Regions from separate parts of the Bacillus sp. SSR7 genome, predicted to be linked through region 2. Evidence: predicted binding sites of a transcription regulator. Region 2 holds the regulator's gene; the other holds the start of a gene.
The links. Region 2 encodes LexA, which represses DNA repair genes until DNA is damaged. Its sites were predicted from a motif close to CGAACATATGTTCG; they were not measured.

Region 1 (11,741 bases), on a different contig from region 2:
CCTCGAATATGATCTCCATGCCAATGACTATTTACAACCCATGTCACGGGTCGATTTGTTATTTTTTCTGCAATATATTTCAAATCTTCAGCAGCTTGTTGTGTGTTAAATGTATCAAAAACTATTGTTTTATCCCCTAAATCAATAAAGCCTGCATTTGCTACGGCACCACCGCCTTCTCTTGCTATTGCAACGTATATCCCTTCACTAACTTTTTCAAGGCTAAAATGTTTGCTGAAAAATTCCTTATCCATTTTTCTCTCTCCTCGATTCTTTTTTAACTAAATATTTCGACATTAAAGGAAGGATTCCTTTGAAGGGGTATCGCCCATCACCATCAAGTTAAAATTTTATAATGCTCCAAAACGAAAAATTAGAGTCTTTTATAGCAATGAAGTTCATTTTTATCGTTTTGGGGGCAACCTGTTCTGTTAGGTTAATGGACATGGGGTAGCACCAACAAAACGCGAATTTCGTACGCTAAGAGATTTTTCACAGGAAAAAAGCTGTTTTCCTGTATCAAAGGAATAATCAGCTTTTTTATAGTATATATTAAACTTTATATATTGTTGGTTAAATTATGTTCATGAATTATTTGTTATTTAAAATAGCTTTTTGGGCTTTTTCTTTATCATCAAAATGTATTGTTTTATCCTTTAAAATTTGATAAGTTTCATGACCTTTACCTGCAATGAGAACAATGTCATTGGATGAAGCCATTTGTATAGCTTTATTTATAGCCTCCTCACGATTAACCTCTAATTTATACTTTGAATTGTTAAATTTCAACATACCTTTTTCAATATCTTTAATAATTGTCAAAGGATCCTCAGAACGCGGATTATCAGAGGTTACAAATACAAAATCACTGTAGCTACAAGCAATTTCCCCCATTACAGGTCGTTTTTTCGAGTCTCTATCTCCTCCACAGCCAAAAACAGTGATAATTTTACCTTTTGAAAATTCACTTATTGTAGACAGTACATTTTCTAATGCATCAGGTGTATGAGCATAATCAACTAATAAGAGAAAATCTTGGCCTTCATCCACGATTTCCATTCTACCTTCGACGCTTTTTATACTAGATAGGCTGTTACTAATATCCTCAAGTGGAATGCCTTCAATCAATGAAGTTGTTATTGCTGCCAATGCATTATAAACATTAAATCGTCCAACTAAGTTGAGAGTAATTTCTAATTCCCCATTAAAAGAAGAAACTAAAAATCGAATACCTTTTGGACTTAAAGCTATATTCTTTGCTTTAACATCAGCTTCATTATTTATTCCGTATGTAATAACTTCAGCGGAAGTTAACTTTTGAAAATAATCTACTGACTGATCATCTGCATTAAGAACAGCAAATTTTTTATCTATGGAAGAAAATTCATTCCCAAGTCTTGAGAAAAAAAGACCTTTTGTATACTTATACTCTTCAAATGTTCCGTGATAATCTAAATGATCTTGAGTTAAGTTTGTAAAAACAGCAGTTTTAAAATTGCACCCCATAACTCTACCCATATCTAAACCTTGTGATGTAACTTCCATAACACAATACTCTGTCTGATGATCTTTCATTGCTCGTAAATTTCGCTGAAGAATTGGCGGCTCTTGAGTGTTTATATCAGTGGGATACAATTCTGCACCAATTTTTATTCCGTTATTCCCCATGAGACCTGTTTGAAGTCCATAGTCAGCCAAAATTTTCTCAAGCAAATACGAAGTTGTTGTCTTACCGTTTGTTCCTGTAATTCCAATTAGTTTCATTTCATCAGATGGGTATCCATAAAAGTGCGAGGCAATAACAGCCATAGCATATCGTGCATTCTTAACAAATATTTTAGGAACATTGATGTTTACGTCTCTTTCTACAATTAATGCTACCGCTCCGTTTTTCACTGCATCTTCAGCAAAATGATGCCTATCCTCAAGAAACCCTTTAATACTTGATACACATATAAATAAATTTCCTTTTTCTATTTTTCTAGAATCCATTTGTAAACCTGTAATTTCTGTATCCATGTCCCCAACGGTCTTTTTAACCAAAAATAGACTTGCTATTTCTTTTAGCTTCAAAATAAACACCTCTTCAATAATTATTCTACCTTTTCAGTTTAACATTTTATTTAAATTCTGAATTAATTGTATGATACAAATTTTCTTGCCGGATGCATAAATAACAGCACCAAAAACGACCGTTTAAGGAACTCTATTTACTTCTAATATAACTGAAAGAAATACGGTCAAAAACCAGTTCCAAAACTCATTATCAAAAACAAAGTACCATAACAAACATTAAATGTCGTTTATGGTACTTTGTTAACGTATGGTAAAACCAAGTTTTTCAACTTAGAAATTCCTTAGCGTACGAAATTCGCGTTTAGTTGGTGAGACCCCTTTTAGAATATGTAGAATAGGCACTTAGCAAAAAGAGAAAATACGTTGTCAATCTGTATAAAGCACTCATCAATGCTGTACTGGAAATAATATTCAGGGGGAACGTACTGCAATATAATCTTTGCTATGTAGTTAGAGCAGCGTATGTATGTGTCCATTTGTGGATTTACAACTAGTACACCTAGTATATTTTCTAGTTCATATCGCCGACTGCCCTGCTTTATACCTAAATTTTCAAGTGGTTTTGTGGCAGCTAACACAACAGAACCTGGTCTTGTAGTATCGCTAACTACCGCTAACTTTGTTTGTAGTGGATCATAACCTAGTTTGACGCAAGAAACAGATGCAAAAAACGAAACAAGATCTAGGCAAAATATAGTATTATTTGGGCAAAGTGAATAGTCATACACTATTTTAGTCTTCTTAACAGAACGTATGTTCTTATTATATTCCTACTCACCATAAAATATTCAACTCATTTTACGAAAATATGCTTGTTTCTTATTGGAAAATTATTCAATTCTTTTGGTGTGAAGTTTTTTTAAATTGACAAGGTATCCAGCTAATATTTTATCGTCATTTTATAAAATTTGTTTCTAGTTTTAAAATTAGGATTTTATATAAACTTACAGAAAAAGTACAGATTAGAAAAATAAAATCGAAAATGGAATTTTTTTGGAAAAAAGAAGGTTTAGATGAAGTTTAATAGAATAATTAATATATACATGTATAAAAAAATTTAAAAGGAGTGTTAATGTATGTCGATTTTAAAGAAAAGAGGTTTTTCAGTAACAAAGAAAATATTTTCTTTGTTAATCGTTTTGTGCTTTGTTACGTCTTTTACAACTAGTGCTTTTGCTGAAGAAAGGTTGCCAAGTTCTCACCCTTCTAAACAAGAACTCGTTCAGGCAGCAAATGAACTAGAATATATTTTCACGGATATTATTGTCGAAGATAAAGCTACTGGGGAATATAACGTTAATGAACAAGAATTAGATAAATCAAAATACAGCGAAGAGCAAAAGGAGGGCATTGTTTATTTTACTGAATATTTGAACGAAAATGATTCGGTAGCTTATGCTTCAAGCGCTTTTAAAAGATGTATGTCTGAGGCAATTGGAATAACTGGTAGCGAGCTTAATAAATTCATGAAATATGTTGATGCGAAGGATTGGAGTGGAGCTGCAGGTGTTCTTGCATTTTTTGGGTTAGCTATCCAACCTGCGACTATATTTTTATTTGCAATGACTTGTGGAGCTAGCCCTGCTAGTACTCCACCTGCTAACTAAATGTAAAAGGATAAGGATTATTTATGATTAATACATTAATAAACATAAAGGAAGTTGCTACACTATTACTTTTAATTTGTAGTTTCTTATATATTAGGCAATTAAGAAAAAGCAAACGAGAAGGAAAAGCTTCCAAATTTGAGATTGCTATGTATATAGTTACTTGGCTAGCAATCGCTCTTTATGCAATTAGTTATTGCATCCTGCATTTAGGTAATTTAAATTAATTTTCTAAGTAAAAAGGAGCAAATCATTTGCTCCTTTTTTATGTCTAAAAAATATTAATTGTTCTTATGGATAGCTTTTTATTAGAGTGAATAAACAAATTTTCTTCTACTTAATTTGAAAATAAATAATAAATTATCTTTCAAATATATAATACTTATTATCTTCTGGATAATTTACTATAACTACTGTTCTATCCTCAGTATGGAAAGGTTCAGCTGCAGGTGATGTAGTACAATATAAAGAAACTTCCTCGGGAACTATGTGGCATACTGTTTTTGTTATTAAAAAAACACCAGACGGTCCAAGGATAGCTCAACATAGCCCTGGTAAATTTGACACACCAATTGTTCTCCCTGTAACTTCTTCTTACAGTGTATTAAAGTTTAGTCAATCTTAAAAAATAAAAAGAGTAGTCTTATAATTAGTTTATAAAAATATATAGGTATGGTACTAATTGCATCAAAAGTATAGGCACGTTATAATAGTCACCTAATTACATATAACGAGGTGTAGAAAATGAATAAGACTGAATTAACAAAAGCAGTAGCAGAAAAAGCAGAACTTACACAAAAGGATGCAGCTGCAGCAACACAAGCTGTTTTAGATACAATAACAAATGCGCTAGCAAATGGAGAAAAAGTACAGATTCTTGGTTTTGGTACATTTGAAGTACGTGAAAGATCTGCACGTACAGGACGTAACCCACAAACAGGTGAAGAAATGCAAATCGCCGCTTCAAAGGCACCTGCTTTTAAAGCTGGAAAAGAATTAAAAGAAGCAGTGAAATAATTATACATAATCAAAAGGGGTTGATATTCATATCAGCCCCTTTTTAATGGCCTTGTTGGGAAAATACTAGCATTTTTGAAAAAAGCCACACTAAGAAAAAAACTAGCCTCTCTTGTAGGGGCTAGTTTACGTAAAATTCGAAAACTGAAGTAATTCTGCTTGTATTTCTTGAAAGGAATTGTGTTGTGGTTTGTTATATATTATTCTTCCCACCACTCATTTTCAATTGCATTTTCAATTTTCTCTAATAAGTGTTTGTAAAAGTTGTCCGATTCTGGATAGATACCTTTTTCATGAGCACTCCAGTTTACAACAGGACATTCATTGTTCATCATTTTTTCCGTATCTAAACAATAGGAATACTCATCGCAATGCTCAATAATAATATATCCTTTCGGAATGTTGAAGGACTTAAATCTGTCATGGTAATGCAAAATATCGTTGCAGTCGTTCACATATAGACCATTACCCCCGCCTCCATATTCCTTTAGAAACCATCGGTAACTGTCTGGAAGCTTTACGTTAAGTCTCTCTTCAACTTCTTGAATAGCTTCTTCTTTCTCTTTATAGAAATACTCCCTTTGATTATTGAATTCAAGCAATTCTCTAATTTTACTGCGATACAACTCCATTTATGTTCCCTTCCTTTTCTTCATCTCAACAACAACTCCCTCTGTTTGGAGAGTCAATCTTTGTTTTGTTTTTCTAACAGTTGAATAACCCTATCTAACTTTTGCTCAACTGGATCTTGCTTTTTGTGATTGCTAGTATGCCGAATTATACGTATAATCCCGCCAAATAGTGCACCGATGATTACTAAAATAATAGCAATTCCTATGTAATACATAGGGTTTTCTAAAGGCATTATTTAGAACCTCCTTTTCCCCTATTTTACCATTTGAAAGAATTGATATGTTGTTTGATTTTTGTTGTATATTCTATACATATCAGGTTAACATAACGTCTCATTATTGGTAGCAAGGAAAAAGGAGGAACCCTACTCTCACAAAGAAAACTCCTTTTGTGTTCTATCTACCTATATAATTTTTTATACATCCATATTATAGTGCGTTTTTAGGTTTGTTATTTGTTACTGAATCGGTCAAAAAACTGTATAAAATCGTGCATAATCTTAATGTGGAGGCTTTTGGAAATACTGGCGGTATTCTTTTGATCATAAAACAAAGGTATCAATTGAAATATACACCTTAATATATGTAAAATTTCATATATTAAGATTAAAAATAATGTTATACTAAGATTAACCAAGAAGCATCCAAGATTCTTTGATTAATCACTACATTTTCCTTAAAGCAATATCAACAAAAAAGACACTGTATAGTGTCTCTTCTTTTATATTTCGTACCTTTAATCAATAGTAAGAGGATATATATCTATGCCCTCTTATTGTTGATTGGTGTTAGAATTGCTGCTCCCACAAGCAGAATATCTGAAAGACACTCATATAAGAGTGTCTTTTCTTTATGCAAAAGATTATTTTTAAACAAAAACTCTTTATAAAAGAACGCAAGTTCGTATATAATAAGAACGAACGTTCTTATTATATAGGGAGGAATAACAGTGTATGACTATTCTATCTTACCGAATAGAATCATCTTATGTGTTGATTTACGTAGCTTTTACGCTTCTGTAAGTTGCATCAAAATGGGGTTAGATCCTATGTATACAAAATTGGCAGTAGTCGGTGATGTAAATAGAAACGGTTCAATCGTATTAGCTGCCACTCCCCCATTAAAAGAATTGGGGGTAAAGAAGATGGCCAGATTATACGAGATTCCTCGCAGAAAAGATATTCTTGTTGTAAATCCAATTATGGGTACTTATATAAAATGCTCCAATTACATAACAAAGCTAGCTTTGCAGTACGTTCCTATTGAGGATTTTCACCAATATTCCATCGACGAGTTCTTTATGGATATTACGGATAGTATTCATTTATTTGCTAACGATCCCTATGAGTTTGCGTTGAAATTTAAACGTGAAATATATGCGAAAACACGGATCGAATGCACAATAGGAATTGGCCCTAACCCTTTAATGAGCAAAGTAGCTTTAGATATTGAAGCAAAGAAGAATCAAAACGGCATTGCTTATTGGAAATATGAAGATGTCCCAACAAAATTATGGAGCATACGACCGCTTAATACATTTTGGGGTATTTCGTACAAAACGGAAGAAAAGCTGAATCGAAAAGGAATACATTCTATAGGAGATTTAGCCAATTACCCTCTTAAATACTTAAAACAGAGCTTCGGTAAGATTGGAGAAGAATTACACTTACATAGCTACGGAATTGACTTTAGTCGCATTTCAGAAAAATATGTTCCTGCCACAACTTCTGTTGGGAAAAGCCAAATTTTAATGCGTGACTACACAATAGAAGAATTTCCGATTATTCTATTGGAACATATAGAAGAAGTTTGTTATCGGCTTAGAAGACAAAATAAACTTGCCCAAACCGTTCATTTTTCTGTCGGTTATAGCAAAAGTTATAACGGTGGTATTAGAAAAACACATACTTTAAGTCGTCCAACTAATCTAACAATGGATATTTATAAGATCTGTACATACTTTTTACATCAACAATATACTGGAGAACCCATCCGTAGCATAAGCATTTCTCTAACGAACCTAATCCAAGAAGGAGAGGAACAAATTTCTCTTTTTGATAACATAACGCAGCGAGAACAAGAAGTAAAATTAACAAAAGTAATGGATGAAATACGCACAAGGTTTGGGAAGAACAGCATATTGCGGGGTGTTTCCTACACTCATAACGCCACAGCTAGATATAGAAACACACTGATAGGAGGACACAGAAAATGAGCAACGCTAATATGCCAAAGGGACGCGGAATGGTGAAGTGGGCTCCGTTCGCAGCATTAACACCCCAATTTGATGGGATACATGAAATCATTAAGGAACAACACAAAGTCACCCGTCCAATTTTAACAACTGAAGAAAAAGAACGAATTGAAAATATGCTAGTATGTTCCTTATTATCTGAAGAAGAAATATTAATTTCATATTATGAAGACGGTTATTTACTCTCAGGTTATATGACTGTTGTTGATATTGATCCGTTAAATAGCGCTGTTATATGTACGGATGCTTTTGGTAACAAGATGAAACTACAATTTTCTAATATAATAGATGTAAAATAGAAAGCATGTAAGTGAACATGTTGGAACCTTATAAAGGAGTGTATAAAATGCAAGGGAATCAGATAAGAAAGAATACAGCAGGAGTAGTTATTCATAATGATATTAATAGCTATCCCTTTCTAAATATACCTATGATTATTAATAAGAAAGACGGGGTAATTTACGAGGTGTTAAGCGCTGGTTTTCAATCGAATGATGCAGTAGCAATGATAACAACGGATGGTTTTGCTACAACCAGGATAAATGCACCGATTGTAACAGTAAAAAACAATGATGGTAGTCTTCAAGCATACCGCTTACCCTTCGAACTGGAACATTGGGTGTTTTCTTGTTTGCAAGCTGCTTCAGTAGGAAATAATCCATTTCCAAGTAAAGTTGCTTTTGGAATTATTGACACTAAATTTTATGTAGAATTCAAATAAAAATGATACTACTACAAACAGCAAAAAAATTTATTAACAAATGGAGTTGATCAATTGTTTTATAAAGTATTAAATATGTATAGCGTCATTAATTACGATAAAAAATTATACGAGCAGGTTCAAAAAAACATCGAAGAATCTAGAGGTTATGTTTGTTATATTAATTCCAAAAAGAACACTGGAAAAACAAATTCCAGATATGAAAAGTATTTGCGTTATAAACAAGCGTTATATACAATCCATAAACCACATAATCCAACTAAACAAAAAGACGATTTCAACTATCACTATGAAGCTCTAGTAGGGGTCACCCGTTAACCCTACACGATCCAATTGTCCCGCTTCATACAAATTAATTTCAGTTGCTTTATCCTTAACAACATCAAAATTAATTTCATCTAATTTAACTGTTTTCGCATCCCAATAATTTTTGTTCTTTTTAAACTGAAAACTTTGCTCATGTTTCCAATTCTCTAATGTAAACGCTCCATTATAAAGTAATTGGTCCGCTTCTAAACCATATTGCTTCCCTTTTTCTTTAAAGTATTCTTCATTAATCGGTAAAAATGTCGAGAAAGTTGTTAGATGAATAAAATACGGTACAGGTTGCTCCAACTGTACTTCTAATGTTTTATTATCTATAGCTTTAACTCCCAGCTGATCAACAGCTAATTCCTTGCTATTTATCTTTTTTGCATTTTTGATATCAAAAAATAAAAACGCATATTCCGCCGCTGTATCAGGATTAACAGCTCTTTTCCAAGAAAACACAAAGTCTTCGGCAGTAACAGGAGTTCCATTCGACCATTTTGTTTCTCTTAGATGAAATGTATATGTTTTTTTGTCAGGGCTTATATCACAAGATTCAGCCACACCAGGAACCGTTTTATTCTCATCACCAAGAGTATACAACCCTTCAAACACATTCCTCATCACATTCATTGATTCTCCATCGGTTGCTTTTGTTACATCCATTGTTGGGATCTCTGCTATATAGGGCAAATGAATAGATTGTTTCGCTTCACTTTTCCCTTCTCCTGTCGTTGTGCTACTTCCCCTTCCTGGGCTACTACAAGCAGTTAACAGCAGTCCAAATCCCATCACAGTAGCAATTACCGGTGTTACTTTTTTTAACATCTTAATTTCTCCCTCTCTAAATATGAGGTTCATATAATTAAATTATCTATATATTGAATTTTACAGTATATAAAGAGACAGATCACCTTTCCTGTTATACCTTATGACATCTCTTATCATTAAAGATATTTAACCTATACAATAAACCTCTTTTTCTCATATCACTAAAAACGTAGCACTGTTTAGATTATTGTGTCAATCATTAAAATGTATTTTTATTACGGTATGTGAAATTATATTAATAAAATAGACACAATGCTCCCAACAAACACGAATAGCCCCGTATTGATTTAGGGCAAATCAACCAGGCAATTTTCACTATGTATTGTCAGTAAAACATTTAACAATATATATCCCTTATGTGACATTTTTTCAGACACTAAATTTATTCAGGTGCACCAGGCTATGTATGTGCCCGATTATTCGTGACGATCATCCGTTTCTTTTCGATTGAATACACCATGATCAGTAGCTTAACCAATCGAATCTTATGCATAAAAAAAGATTCATTTAACCGCATTATAATTATTTCCAATATTCTCTCTGTATATACAATTCATTTCTTGCATTTGTTCTATAAAATACGGACGCTCTTCTACAATCAATTGATCTCTTCCTAAACAATCACAACTTCTGATTTAAATTTAATGTTGATTTCTCATACAATCTACAAATTCATATGCTTCAACCTTTATCTTTCCATAACCTTCAATACAAATGTAATATTTCCCATTATAATGCAAAACATCCTTCACCGCACAAAACTCTTCTTCACTTCGATTAAAAACATAGTCATACTTACTTATTTCATTAGGGTGTAATCTAACTAATTCATCCCTTATACTCCCTATATCAATAGCTATTTTCTCTTTACATTCATTACATTCCCATGTTTCTCTATTAACTTTTTCACTTTCTATTTCTTCGTTACAATCACAATTATAAGATTCATTTTTAAAGCGCGCTGAAATTATTCTCATGAATATTCCTCCTGTTATGATGGTTTTAATCACATTTCAATATCAAATATACATATATTGTTCTGTTTTTTTACTAAAAATCAAATTTTTCCAAATATTTTATAATTGCATTATAGCAATCTGTAGTCCAACTCAAAACAATCTCTTTATTCGTAAGATAACCTAAATCATTGTCCAAATCCTCTAGTTCAGCACTTCCATTTTGACTTGTCTTATACATCAAAGTGAAAAGTTCTTCCATGAAGTAATGTAAATATGACATATACACTACAAAGAAGTAGCGAAAACTGTAAAGATTGGCATCATTATATAATAAATACTCTTTATCAAATACAGTATCTTCCAAACCTATTTTATAGATTTGAAATGGAATGTCACTTGAAGCTGCAAATGCTGCACAATTACTTCCTCTATGAACTAAACCATTTCTATATTCCCCAACTAAATAAAACCAAGAATGATTTATTAATGAAGTAGAGTAGTTTTTTTCTTTCGCCTTATCTTTCAGAAAAACAAAAATATCTTTTACCTTTTTTATTTTCTCCATTTCATCTCCATAATTCAACCTGACAATATGCAATAGATAGTCTATGATTGTACGATATTTCACAAAAAACAAATCAATATCTAACCCTGCAAACACATCAATTCCTGTCTTATTACTCTCAACACCCTTTTGCTCCAATCCCTCTTGGAGTCTACCAATTAAATGATAAATTTTAGCTACTTCTTGCCTAATTGCTTTTGTATACTCAAAAACCTCATCAATATTCGTTACCCTTTCAAAATTAAACATCGGTTTTAAAAACAAGTTCATTTGCGCTTTACCATTTGTTTGAAAATCCAAATAATGCTTAACTATCAATAAATCATATAATGTTTCATCTTTTAATGCTTTTAGTTCATCCATTTCGTTTTGCTCTGTTATATCCATTTGAATTCTCCCTCGAAGTTACTTAATGTTATAACCACTATTAAAATATCTCTTCCTTTATTATACAAATAACAAAAGAAATACGAAACACTTTTAGTTTAGATCATTTCTCTTCTATCACAAATATGAGTACATCCACTAATGAATGTGCTTATCCCAAAAATTTCCACAAGGCTTTCTTTTTTGCTGCCGCTATTTCTTGTTGGGCTGATACAATAGTACGTTTTGCATCTTGGATCTCTCTAACCATTTTCATTAGATTGTCATCTCTCAGTTCCAGCCTTTTTTCTATTCTTTCTTCACGTTCCTTACGATCCTTTATATCGTTTTCAATTAATTTATTTCTTTGATCAATGCGATCACTTAACCTTTGTTCCAATTCT
Region 2 (11,741 bases):
CATCAGCGCGCGCATATGCTTTTTCTAAAATATTTACCCTTTTTAACGATTGAAAGGCAAGCTCCAAATCTTCTTTCGGAAATAAGCCTAACGTTGTACGTAGTGTCGAATGATACCCGACACGGCCAGCTAATACGTTCTTTAATACCGTTGATCGCTTTACAAGATTAAAACTTTGAAAAATCATACCAATATCCCGGCGCATGCGGCGTAATCCTTTTCCTTTTGCAGCAGTAATAGACTCACCTTCAATCATGATTTCACCTTCTGTAATCTCATGAAGACGATTTATCGATCTTAGAAGTGTAGACTTTCCAGCTCCGGACAACCCTACCATTACAACAAACTCACCTTTTTGAATTTTCAAATTTATATGATTCAATCCTTTTGTACCATTTGGATACACTTTGGAAACATTTCGAAACTCTATCACACATCTTACCTACCTTCTATGAATTCAAAACGGCAAACTAACTGAAAACATACCTTTCCAGCTAGCTGCCATTTCCATATGTATTATTGCGTTTTTACTTTCTTCCCATAGTCACGAACGATATCAAATTTACTATCATCAGATTTAACATATCCTTCATGTGAATATACTTCTTTAATGATTTTGTGACCTTCCTCATTCTTTCCAATTTCAATGAAAGCATCCTGTAATTTCTTGCTCCACTCTCCATCTAAATCAGAACGTACCGAAATCGTATCGTTTGGAATCTTCTCCGTAAATTTCACTATTTTCGTTTGATCAAATATATTCGGATAATCTTTTTTTACAATATTACGAGCATCTTGGAATACAACAGCTGCGTCTACATCACCATTTAAAAGAGCAATAAGCGACTGATCGTGACCTTTTAATGTAACAGGTTTCACATCTTTTAGCGGATCAACGTCCTCTTTTAATAGTACAGCCGCAGGCCACACATACCCCGCTGATGACGTTACATCTTGATAACCAATTTTTTTACCTTTTAAATCTTTTACACTATTAATATTTGAATCTTTCTTAACAACAAATTCAGACTTATAAAAGTCTACTAAATCCTTTGTAGGAGCTCCCGTTTCATCATCTACTCCAAAACGTTGTGCTTGTAAAATTACGTTTGCAGCCTTTTTCTCATGTGCTAGCACATACGCTGTTGGAGGTAAAAAACCTACATCTACTTGCTTAGATGCCATCGCTTCTACAATTGTATTGTAATTCGTCGAAATACTAACTTTTACTGGAATATTTAACTTATCACTTAATAGCTTCTCAAGTGGTTTTGCCTTCGCCTCTAACGTATCTGCATTTTGAGAAGGAACAAATTGAACATTTAAAGTCTTTGGTACATACCCTTTTTTCGTATCTTCATTTTTACTTGCGCTTGATTCCTTCGTTCCACAGCCACTTAATAAACCCGCTGCTAGTACAACTGTTGTACTCATTGCAAAAACTTTTTTCAACATGTTAATGCCTCCATTTTTCTTGTTATAAAATAACCTTCCGTAAACATGAAGAAATATATCACACATTTTCACGAATAATTGCTTATTTACAGAATCTTTACACATTCTATACACTCACATTAAAATTCTCTTCATATATTTGATATGCTTAATTGGTAGATAATAATAGAAAAGGTGAATGATATTGAATCAAAATCAAATTATAACTTTAAACATCTTATTAACAAGTGATATACATGGTACTGTTTATCCAATTCACTATCAAGATAACTCCAAAGCTGAAATTGGTTTAGCTAAAATTTCTACTCTTATAAAAAAAGAACGTTCCGAAAATAGAAACGTCCTATTAATTGATAATGGTGACTTCATACAAGGAACACCCTTTACTTATCATTACGCTACATATGAAAAAGATAAGAAAAACCCAATGTCATTAATAGCAAACTATTTACGTTATGACGCTGCAGTGATTGGAAATCATGAATTTAATTACGGAATTGATGTCTTAAATCATGCTATTTCTACTGCCAACTTCCCGTATTTATCAGCAAATATTTTAGATAAAAACAGCAAAGAATCTTATTTCGGAAAACCATATATAATAAAACACATTGAATCAAATATAAAAATTGCTATTTTAGGGATGACAACGCATTACATTCCAAATTGGGAACAACCCCATCACATTAAAGACTTACAATTTGAAGATGCGTTAGAAACAACAAAAAATTGGGTTGCTTACATTCACGAACACGAGAAACCAGATTTACTAGTCGTAGCGTATCACGGGGGATTTGAACGCGATTTACAAACTGGAGAACCGACTGAAGTTTTAACAGGTGAAAACCAAGGGTATGCAATGTGTCATGAAATTGAGGGCATAGATATTTTATTAACAGGCCATCAGCACCGAAAAATTGCTCAAACAGTGGGTAATGGTGTAACAATTTTACAGACTGGATGTAATGGACATTCAGTTGGAAAAGTAACTATAACATTTGAAAAAATGAAACAAGAGTGGGTAAAAAAAGAGAGTTATTCAGAACTATTGACTGTGCAAGAAATCGAGGCAGATCCAGATGTTCTTTACTTGGTAGCCGATTATGAAGAGAAAACACAAAAATGGCTTGATCAACCTATTGGAACCATCCACGGTGACATGCAAATTTCAGATGCTATGCAAACTCGTTTGAAAGACCATCCTTTTATTGAATTCATAAATAAAATACAGATGGATATTGCTAATGTTTCCATTTCTTGTACAAGCCTATTCCATAATACATCTCCAGGTTTCCCGGAACATGTAACAATGCGTGACATCGTTTCTAATTATATTTATCCAAATACATTAAAAGTAATTAGAATAACTGGCTCAGATATAAAAGATGCTCTCGAACTCTCTGCTTCTTATTTCACATTAAAAGAAAATGGATCTATCATCGTAAACCCTACCTTTATAGAACCAAAGCCGCAACACTATAATTACGATATGTGGGAAGGAATTTCGTACGTATTAAACATTTCAAAACCAATTGGCGAAAGAGTAGAATCTTTACAACATAAAGGCACTCCTCTTAATATGAACGAAGAATATGACGTCGTTATGAATAATTATCGCGCAAGCGGCGGAGGGAACTTCTTTATGTTTCAAAATAAGCCCGTAATAAAAGACATACCAACAGATATGTCTGAACTTATCGCTAACTATATATTGAAACATAAAAAGATAGAAGCAACAGTTAATAACAACTGGAAAGTTATTACTAACGATTATAATAAATAAAAAAGATGGGCTTCGCCCATCTTTTAGTTTAATTTTGCATTATCTTGCTTTTTTAAAGCTTTTAATTTCGCCGGTGTAACATCAGTACCTTGTTCGTTAACGACTTTAATTCCTTTTAGTTCGTTTAACATATTTTGACGAAATCCTTTTAAATATTGTTCACGTAGCGATTGACGCTCACGTTGTTCTTCTTCAGTTAAACCTTCAGCTTTTGCTTTTTTCGCTAAGAAGTTAATGCGTTCAACGAGTTCGTGACTAAGCATCTCGAATCCCCCTTCTAATCAAAACTGATTATTATCATACAATAGTTACTCTTCTTTATCAAGCAATTGCTTTGTATACTCTACATATCTACGATGTACCGTCGCTTTTGAAACATTATGACCAAAGCCACGTAGTGTTGCTGCAATTTCTTCAAAAGTAAGTTCACTCTTACGCAAACGTACAATTTCCTCAATTGGCACTTCTTTCTTCTCTCGTCCTACACTTAAATGACGATTCTTTAAATTATTTTCTGGACGATAGCCTTTTTCTACTGCTCGTTGCATACCACGTTTAATTTTTAAATTATGAATCTTTCTTTGATACTCTTCAACAATACCAATAATATCTAATACCATTGAATCAGAATCCGACAATTGCAATTCACCATTATGTGTATGCGTATATACTTTTATTCCTTCTTTATGTAAACAGTGCATTAACGCAATCTTTGCATTCCCCCTACCAAGGCGCGTTTCATCTTGTATAAGTAGCACATCAATTTGTTCGTCTCGAATTGTATCTAACACTTCTAATATGCCGTCACGTTCAATTGTATAGCCACTAGCCTGTTCCTCAATCACCTTAGTAACATTCATTTGATAGCGCTCCGCTAAATGCAATAATTCATCTTTTTGACGTACTAATGATGTTTCTTGTGCTTCTTTTGTTGTACTCACACGCGCATAAATAATTGCATTCATTATGAACCCCTCTTTCTCACTATAATTTCCCTTTAGTGTAACATAAATTCGCCTTTTGTTCGAACTTATGTTTGTAGAATGTTTTTTCACATGTTATACTTATTAATAAGAAAAATGAAAGAAAACGAGGTGTTAGAAAACATGGAAAAGTTAACGAAACGCCAGCAAGACATTCTCGACTTTATTAAGCTAAAAGTACAAGAAAAAGGATATCCACCTTCCGTACGTGAAATTGGTCAAGCAGTCGGCCTCGCTTCTAGTTCTACAGTGCACGGACATTTATCAAGATTAGAAGAAAAAGGATACATTCGACGCGATCCAACAAAACCACGTGCAATTGAAATTTTAGGTGAAGACCGAATGGATACAGAAACACAATCTGTTATTCAAGTTCCAATTGTCGGGAAAGTTACTGCTGGATTACCAATTACAGCAGTCGAAAGCGTTGAGGAACACTTCCCTCTTCCAGCTAGCATTGTCGCAGGAGCAGATCAAGTGTTTATGTTACGTATTTCTGGAGATAGTATGATTGAAGCTGGTATTTTCGATGGAGATTTAGTTGTTGTTCGCCAACAACAGTCTGCATATAATGGTGAAATTGTAGTCGCTTTAACAGAAGATAATGAAGCAACTGTTAAACGTTTCTATAAAGAAAAAGACCATTTCCGTCTACAACCGGAAAACTCTTCATTAGAACCTATCATTTTAAAACAAGTGTCAGTTATCGGTAAAGTAATTGGCGTATATCGTGATTTACATTAAGAATATAAAAGAAGATAATTACCCTATTCATATACGGTAATTATCTTCTTTTTTGTATTTTGATAGATTTTCATACATTCTATTTCTTATGAACGCGTTTCAATCGTCACATCGCCCGCAGCTGTTTTACCACTAATCTTTTTACTCCCCTTGCCAATTGTTACGTCTTTATTTTCTTTATTAAAAATTGTTACATCCCCGGCAGCACTTTGCCCAGTAATTACCGCATCTTTTGGTTTTTCCGATAAAGTAATATTTATATCTCCCGCAGTTGAACTTGCTTCTAGATTATACGTAGAATCATGATCTAGAATATTTATTTCCCCACTGGTCGTTTTTGCAGTCACTTTCCCTATTACTTTTTTAAAGTTTACTTCACCAGCTTTTGTAGATCCCTCCACATTCTTAGCCGTTACATGCTTCAAATCCACTTCTCCAGTAAGTGTTCTAGCACTTACACGGTCACTTTTCACATCACTTATTTCAATTTGTCCAGCAGATGAATTTACTTTTACATCTTGGTAAGAGCGTTCAGGCACAAGGAGAGTCACTGTAGACGTTTGAAACCTAAAATCGTAAAAGGAAAAATCAAATGAAGCACCTTTTTCTCTTTCTCCAATGATTTTTAATGTATCACCATCTTCAGTAATACGAATCTCTTGTTTACGCGCATCTCCTGATTGCTTTACATAAAAAGAAGCGTCAGAAGATTTTTGGACAACAATATCCCCGACATCTAACTTAACTTCTATATTTTTTAGTGTTTCATTTTTAATTTTATCTTCTTTGTTTCCTTCTTCTGCAGCTTGCACTGCTTTTTCATATGTTTGTGAAATCCCAATTACTCCAATAATGATACAAGCAATTGCTGCTAACAATATTTTTTTCATCATCTACTCCCCTTTTATCATTTTGAAGTTCCATATTACATAACGTACACAAAGCCTTTTAAACCACTTCGTACTATAATAAGCAATCATACATAACAACAAACCTACTCCAACAAAAGTTATACTAACGAATAAATCCAACCATATAAAAGTACCCACAAAAACTTTTCCAATAACAAAAAATGGTGTCACTACACTAGCAATCCCACCGACCCAAAAAGAAAATATAAAAGCAATAATTGCAACTAAAGGGCCTAACACAATAATAAAATTAAACAAACTAAGTCCAATCGCTGCCATGACAGCTCTTGTCACATTTGAAGTCGACGGGTCTTTTTTCATTTCATCGAAACGATATAAAGCGAGTAATTCTTTTGCAATTACTTTCGGAGAGCCAAGCCCCTTTATTATTTCCGATTCAGTTTTCCCCTCTTCTATCCCAAACTGAAAATGCTCTTCATAATCAAATAAAATATCTTTTCTTTCTTCGTCCGGTAACTTTCTAAGGTGACTTGATAATTCCTTAAGAAACTGTTCTTTACTCATCCCATTCCACCCCTTCAATAATTTCTTGTACACCTTTCGCAAAATCACGCCACTCTGTTACTAACACATTCAGTTGCGTTTCCCCTTGCTCAGTTAGTTGATAATATTTGCGAGGTGGCCCCTCCGTAGATTCTTTTAAATACGTTTGAAAATATCCTTCTTTCGTTAAACGGCGTAATAAAGGATATACTGACCCTTCCGATATTAAAAATTTATTTGAGATTTGTTGAACAAGTTCATAACCGTAACAATCCTTACGTTTCACAAGTGCCAATACACACAGTTCTAACACACCTTTTTTAAACTGAACGTTCAAGGACAATCCCCCTTTCTCATTTCAGTACTGTTCAATACACGGTACCAGACATATCCATAATATACCACTTAGTATTATTTATTGCAAGGTACTATAGTTTTAAACAATCGAACTTTAGTATTAAACATATCCAATACCGAACACAACATATCGTACAATTTTTTATACCTATAGATATTACGCATGTTACTTTTACTTATCCACCCTTTTGGAACACAAAGCAATTCGAATTTCACCACGTTACATTAAAGATATGGAATAGAAATTCAAATACCGTCATATTTTTTTCAGGCATCTATTCAATTCATTTCAACTAACACCTATATTGCCGACAAATAAAAAAGCCCTGATACCGTAGTATCAGGGCTTCCTCACCTCTTAGTATAGAGACATATATTGATCGCGTTCCCATTGGTGAACTTGTGTGCGGAAGATATCCCACTCAATTTCCTTCGCTTCGATGAAGTGCTCAAGTAAATGGTCACCTAGTGCACCACATACCACTTCATTTGATTGTAACGTAACTAAAGCTTGCGCTAATGTTGCCGGTAAATCAACGATACCTGCTTCTTCGCGCTCTTCTTTTGTCATTACGTAGATGTTACGATCTACTGCAGCTGGTGGAGTTAATTTGTTTTTAATTCCATCAAGACCTGCTGCTAATAATGTTGCCATTACTAAATACGGGTTTGCAGCTGGGTCAACACTACGTACTTCTACACGTGTGCTAATACCACGAGATGCAGGGATACGTACTAATGGACTACGGTTTTGTGCAGACCATGCTACGTAACAAGGAGCTTCGTATCCAGGTACTAAACGCTTGTAAGAGTTTACAGTTGGGTTTGCTACCGCTGTAAATGCTGGTGCGTGTTTTAAAATACCTGCGATGAAGTGACGAGCGTCATCACTTAATTGTAAGTCACCGTTTTGATCATAGAATACGTTCTCACCATTTTTGAATAGTGATAAGTTACAGTGCATACCTGAACCGTTCACACCGTATAATGGTTTTGGCATAAATGTTGCGTGTAAACCGTGTTTACGAGCAATTGTTTTTACAACAAGTTTGAATGTTTGAATGTCATCACATGAACGAATTGCATTTGCATATTTGAAGTCAATTTCGTGTTGCCCTGGAGCAACCTCATGGTGAGACGCTTCAATTTCAAAGCCCATTTCTTCAAGTTCAAGAACGATATCACGACGACAGTTTTCCCCTAGATCCATCGGCGCAAGGTCGAAGTATCCACCGTTATCGTTTAATTCTAATGTTGGATTTCCTTTTTCATCTACTTTGAATAGGAAGAATTCTGGCTCTGGTCCAAGATTGAAATCTGAGAATCCTAAAGCTTCCATTTCTTTTAATACACGTTTTAAATTGTTACGTGGATCCCCTTCAAATGGAGTGCCATCTGCATTGTAAATATCACAGATTAATCGAGCTACTTTACCTTTTTCAGCTGTCCAAGGGAAAATCACCCAAGTATCTAAGTCTGGATATAAGTACATATCAGATTCTTCAATACGTACGAAACCTTCAATAGAAGATCCATCAAACATCATTTTGTTATCAAGAGCTTTTGTTAATTGGCTCACTGGAATTTCTACGTTTTTAATTACCCCTAAAAGGTCCGTAAATTGTAAACGGATATACTTTACATTCTCTTCTTTCGCCAAACGGAAAATATCTTCTTTTGTGTACCTAGCCATTATAAATTCCTCCTTAGTCCCTCTAAACACCTTCAGAATCAGTTCTCTTTAGTGAAAAAACCTTGAAATATCACCTTGTCGCAATGAAGTTCGATTAAATCTACCTGTATGTTGTAGTTCATCTCGAAGTATTTTGCGAAGCTCAGTTTTTGAAATTTCTTTCGTTTCTTCTTTTACTTTCACTGCTTCTGTTTGATTTTCTTTCATTAGTAACACTTGTTTAATACCAGCCATATTCAAGCCTTGATCTAATAAATCTTTAATCTCTAACAACTTATCTACATCGTTAAATGAGAATAATCTACGATTCCCCTTTGTACGGGTTGGAGAAACAAGATTATGCTCTTCATAGTAGCGAATTTGACGTGCAGACAATTGTGTTAAATCCATAACAATACCAATAGGAAACAGCGGGGCAGAACGTCTATCTTCTTTCATTGTTTCAGTTCCTCCTTCGCCTTAACTGCTTCTCATTTTATACCATGTTATGTTTAGTGTCAATAGATGTTAGCTTTTCTTACATGATTTTTTTAAAAAATTTTTCATTCTTTTTTCTAATGAAATAAATCATTACTTTCACGCAAAAGAAGCTGTCGAAATCGACAGCTTCCCTTTAAGAAATTGTTAATAATTCTTTTTCAATTAATGCATCAATTGCAGAACAAATCGCAATCTTCACATGTGAATAAGTTAGCCCACCTTGTACGTAAGCAACATAAGGCGGACGAATTGGACCATCAGCCGACAATTCAATACTTGCACCTTGAATAAACGTTCCCGCAGCCATAATTACATCATCTTCATACCCCGGCATATAGTTGGCATATGGAGTGAAGTGAGAGTTAATCGGAGATGCATATTGAATTGCTTGGCAGAATGCAATCATGCGATCTTTGTCATCAAATTGAACAGATTGAATTAAATCCGTTCTTGGTGCATTCCACGCTGGTGATGTATTCATTCCTAACTTTTCTAAAAATGCAGCTGTAAAAATCGCACCTTTTAGCGCTTGTCCTGCTACATGCGGCGCTAAGAAGAAACCTTGATACATTTCTTGCAGACTGTATAAAGATGCCCCTGCTTCCGCACCGATTCCTGGAGATGTTAAACGATATGCACACGCTTCAACATACTGTTCTTTACCAACAATGTAACCACCAGTTTTAACAATTCCCCCACCCGGGTTTTTAATAAGCGAACCTGCCATTAAATCTGCACCAACATGACATGGCTCTTGCTCTTCAATAAACTCGCCATAACAGTTATCTACAAACACAACAACATCAGGTTTAATTTCTTTAACAAACGCTATCATTTCTTTAATTTGAGAAATAGTAAACGACGGACGAGTAGCATAACCTTTTGAGCGCTGAATACCGATCATTTTCGTATTACTATGAATGGCAGCCGCAACAGCTCCAAAATCAACAAGCCCCTCTTCAGTAAGCGGAACTGCATTATAACCAATATTATATTCTTTGAATGACCCTACACCTTTTCCGCGCACACCAACAATTTCCTCTAACGTATCATACGGCTTACCCGTGATGTACAATAACTCATCTCCTGGACGTAAAATACCAAATAGCGCTGTTGAAATTGCGTGAGTACCTGAAATAATTTGCGGACGAACAAGACCAGCTTCCGCTCCAAATACATCTGCATACACTTTTTCTAACGTATCACGGCCAATATCATCATAACCGTAACCTGTCGTCGGAATAAAATGTGAATCGCTAATTTTGTTTTTACGAAAACTTTCTAATACACGAAACTGATTGCTTTCAATTACTTCATCCGCACGTTTATGTACTTCTGTAATTTGGCTCTCTACTTCTTTTACGATTGGAGCAATTTTTTCTCCATTTTTCAAACGATCAAACATTTTTATTTTCTCCTTCTTCCACTAAAAATCTCTTTAATTGTACATTAAGCGATGAATGAGCAAAAATATACCCCGCGCAATCATATACAAATTTCTCTTCCAAAAACTCCATTTTCGTTAATAGTGTCTCTGTCTTTAATAGAGTTAATAACTTACCTTCACTCGGAGGTATTTCCACTTGATAACGATTCATTTCTTCCTTCATTTTCTTTTCTATCGCTTCTTTTATATGTAATAGATCCTTTTCTTCAAAAGCACTAGTCATTAAAAAATCACTTTTCGGAAACGGAATAAAGTTTTGATGTAATTCATCTTTTTTATTATATAGCGTAATGATAGGAATATGATTAATTTCGAGTTCTGACAATAATTGTTTTACTGTTTTCTCATGCCCTATATAATTAGGGTCTGCAGAATCCACAACATGTAAAATAACATCCGCTTCACCAGCTTCTTCTAATGTCGAACGGAATGCAGCAATTAATGACGTAGGTAAATCTTGTATAAAACCAACCGTATCAGTTAGTAATACTGTATAACCAGAAGGTAACGGCATCTTCCTTGTCGTCGGGTCTAGCGTTGCAAACAACAAGTTTTCTTCAAACGTATCAGCTTCCGTTAATCTATTAAACAACGTAGATTTTCCCGCATTCGTATATCCTATTAATGAAACCTGAAATACTTTATTATCTTTTCTTCTTTCACGATATCTTTTTCGATGTTCCACAACAACTGCAAGTTGCTTCTTTATTTCATCAACGCGCGATCGAATATGACGACGATCAGTCTCAAGTTTCGTCTCACCCGGTCCTCTCGTTCCAATACCACCACCAAGACGTGATAAAGACAATCCTTGTCCCATAAGACGCGGCATTGTATATTGCAATTGGGCTAATTCTACTTGAAGCTTCCCTTCTCTCGACTTCGCACGTTGCGCAAAAATATCTAATATGAGTTGCGTTCGATCAATTACCCTCGCATCTAATACTGCGGATAAATTCCGAATTTGACTCGGCGTTAATTCGTTATTAAAAACGATAACATCCGGTTCTAATTCTTCAGTTAACATCGTAAGCTCTTCTAATTTACCTTTACCTATATAAGTCGCCGGATGAAACTTCGGTCGTTTTTGCGTTGTAGACACTAACAATTCTGCTTGCGCAGTCTTCGCTAATGATGCAAGTTCTTTCATGGAATGCATAAATTTTTCATCATCATCTTGCGGCAATTGACAGCCCACTAATATGACTTTTTCTTTTTCTTCCATCAAATATGTTCACTCATCCTTTTCGAAATTTAAACCTTCTAATATAATAGCAGAGGAAGCACATTTCATCTAGTTAGCGGGGGAGAAAATTCATGGCATGGGAGATTTTTAGCATCATAGGCACAATTGCTTTCGCATTAAGCGGAGCCATTGTTGCAA

Region 1: AC0NJG_RS21810 (Y-family DNA polymerase) is a predicted target of LexA. The motif match lies at 6,223-6,236, and genes of this name have one in related genera.

The regions. Positions count from the first base shown of each region.
Region 1 is NZ_JBVVXV010000014.1:134,965-146,705, reverse strand. It holds gene AC0NJG_RS21850 (MBL fold metallo-hydrolase) at 1-254, opposite strand, end outside; gene AC0NJG_RS21845 (UDP-N-acetylmuramoyl-L-alanyl-D-glutamate--2,6-diaminopimelate ligase) at 592-2,073, opposite strand; partial or broken gene AC0NJG_RS21840 (Y-family DNA polymerase) at 2,421-2,804, opposite strand; gene AC0NJG_RS21835 (hypothetical protein) at 3,153-3,683, shown strand; gene AC0NJG_RS21830 (amidase domain-containing protein) at 4,090-4,308, shown strand; gene AC0NJG_RS21825 (HU family DNA-binding protein) at 4,428-4,700, shown strand; gene AC0NJG_RS21820 (SMI1/KNR4 family protein) at 4,901-5,332, opposite strand; gene AC0NJG_RS21815 (DUF4083 family protein) at 5,386-5,565, opposite strand; gene AC0NJG_RS21810 (Y-family DNA polymerase) at 6,282-7,547, shown strand; gene AC0NJG_RS21805 (YolD-like family protein) at 7,544-7,885, shown strand; gene AC0NJG_RS21800 (hypothetical protein) at 7,933-8,307, shown strand; partial or broken gene AC0NJG_RS21795 (peptide ABC transporter substrate-binding protein) at 8,614-9,444, opposite strand; gene AC0NJG_RS21790 (hypothetical protein) at 10,089-10,424, opposite strand; gene AC0NJG_RS21785 (hypothetical protein) at 10,498-11,358, opposite strand; gene AC0NJG_RS21780 (DUF3967 domain-containing protein) at 11,510-11,741, opposite strand, start outside.
Region 2 is NZ_JBVVXV010000005.1:4,240-15,980, reverse strand. It holds gene phnC (phosphonate ABC transporter ATP-binding protein) at 1-433, opposite strand, end outside; gene AC0NJG_RS11470 (phosphate/phosphite/phosphonate ABC transporter substrate-binding protein) at 517-1,455, opposite strand; gene AC0NJG_RS11465 (bifunctional metallophosphatase/5'-nucleotidase) at 1,640-3,238, shown strand; gene AC0NJG_RS11460 (DUF896 domain-containing protein) at 3,262-3,501, opposite strand; gene AC0NJG_RS11455 (YneB family resolvase-like protein) at 3,547-4,203, opposite strand; gene lexA (transcriptional repressor LexA) at 4,345-4,965, shown strand; gene AC0NJG_RS11445 (DUF4097 family beta strand repeat-containing protein) at 5,052-5,858, opposite strand; gene AC0NJG_RS11440 (DUF1700 domain-containing protein) at 5,859-6,401, opposite strand; gene AC0NJG_RS11435 (PadR family transcriptional regulator) at 6,394-6,717, opposite strand; gene glnA (type I glutamate--ammonia ligase) at 7,096-8,430, opposite strand; gene glnR (transcriptional repressor GlnR) at 8,479-8,868, opposite strand; gene AC0NJG_RS11420 (methionine gamma-lyase family protein) at 9,044-10,315, opposite strand; gene hflX (GTPase HflX) at 10,308-11,582, opposite strand; gene AC0NJG_RS11410 (trimeric intracellular cation channel family protein) at 11,675-11,741, shown strand, end outside.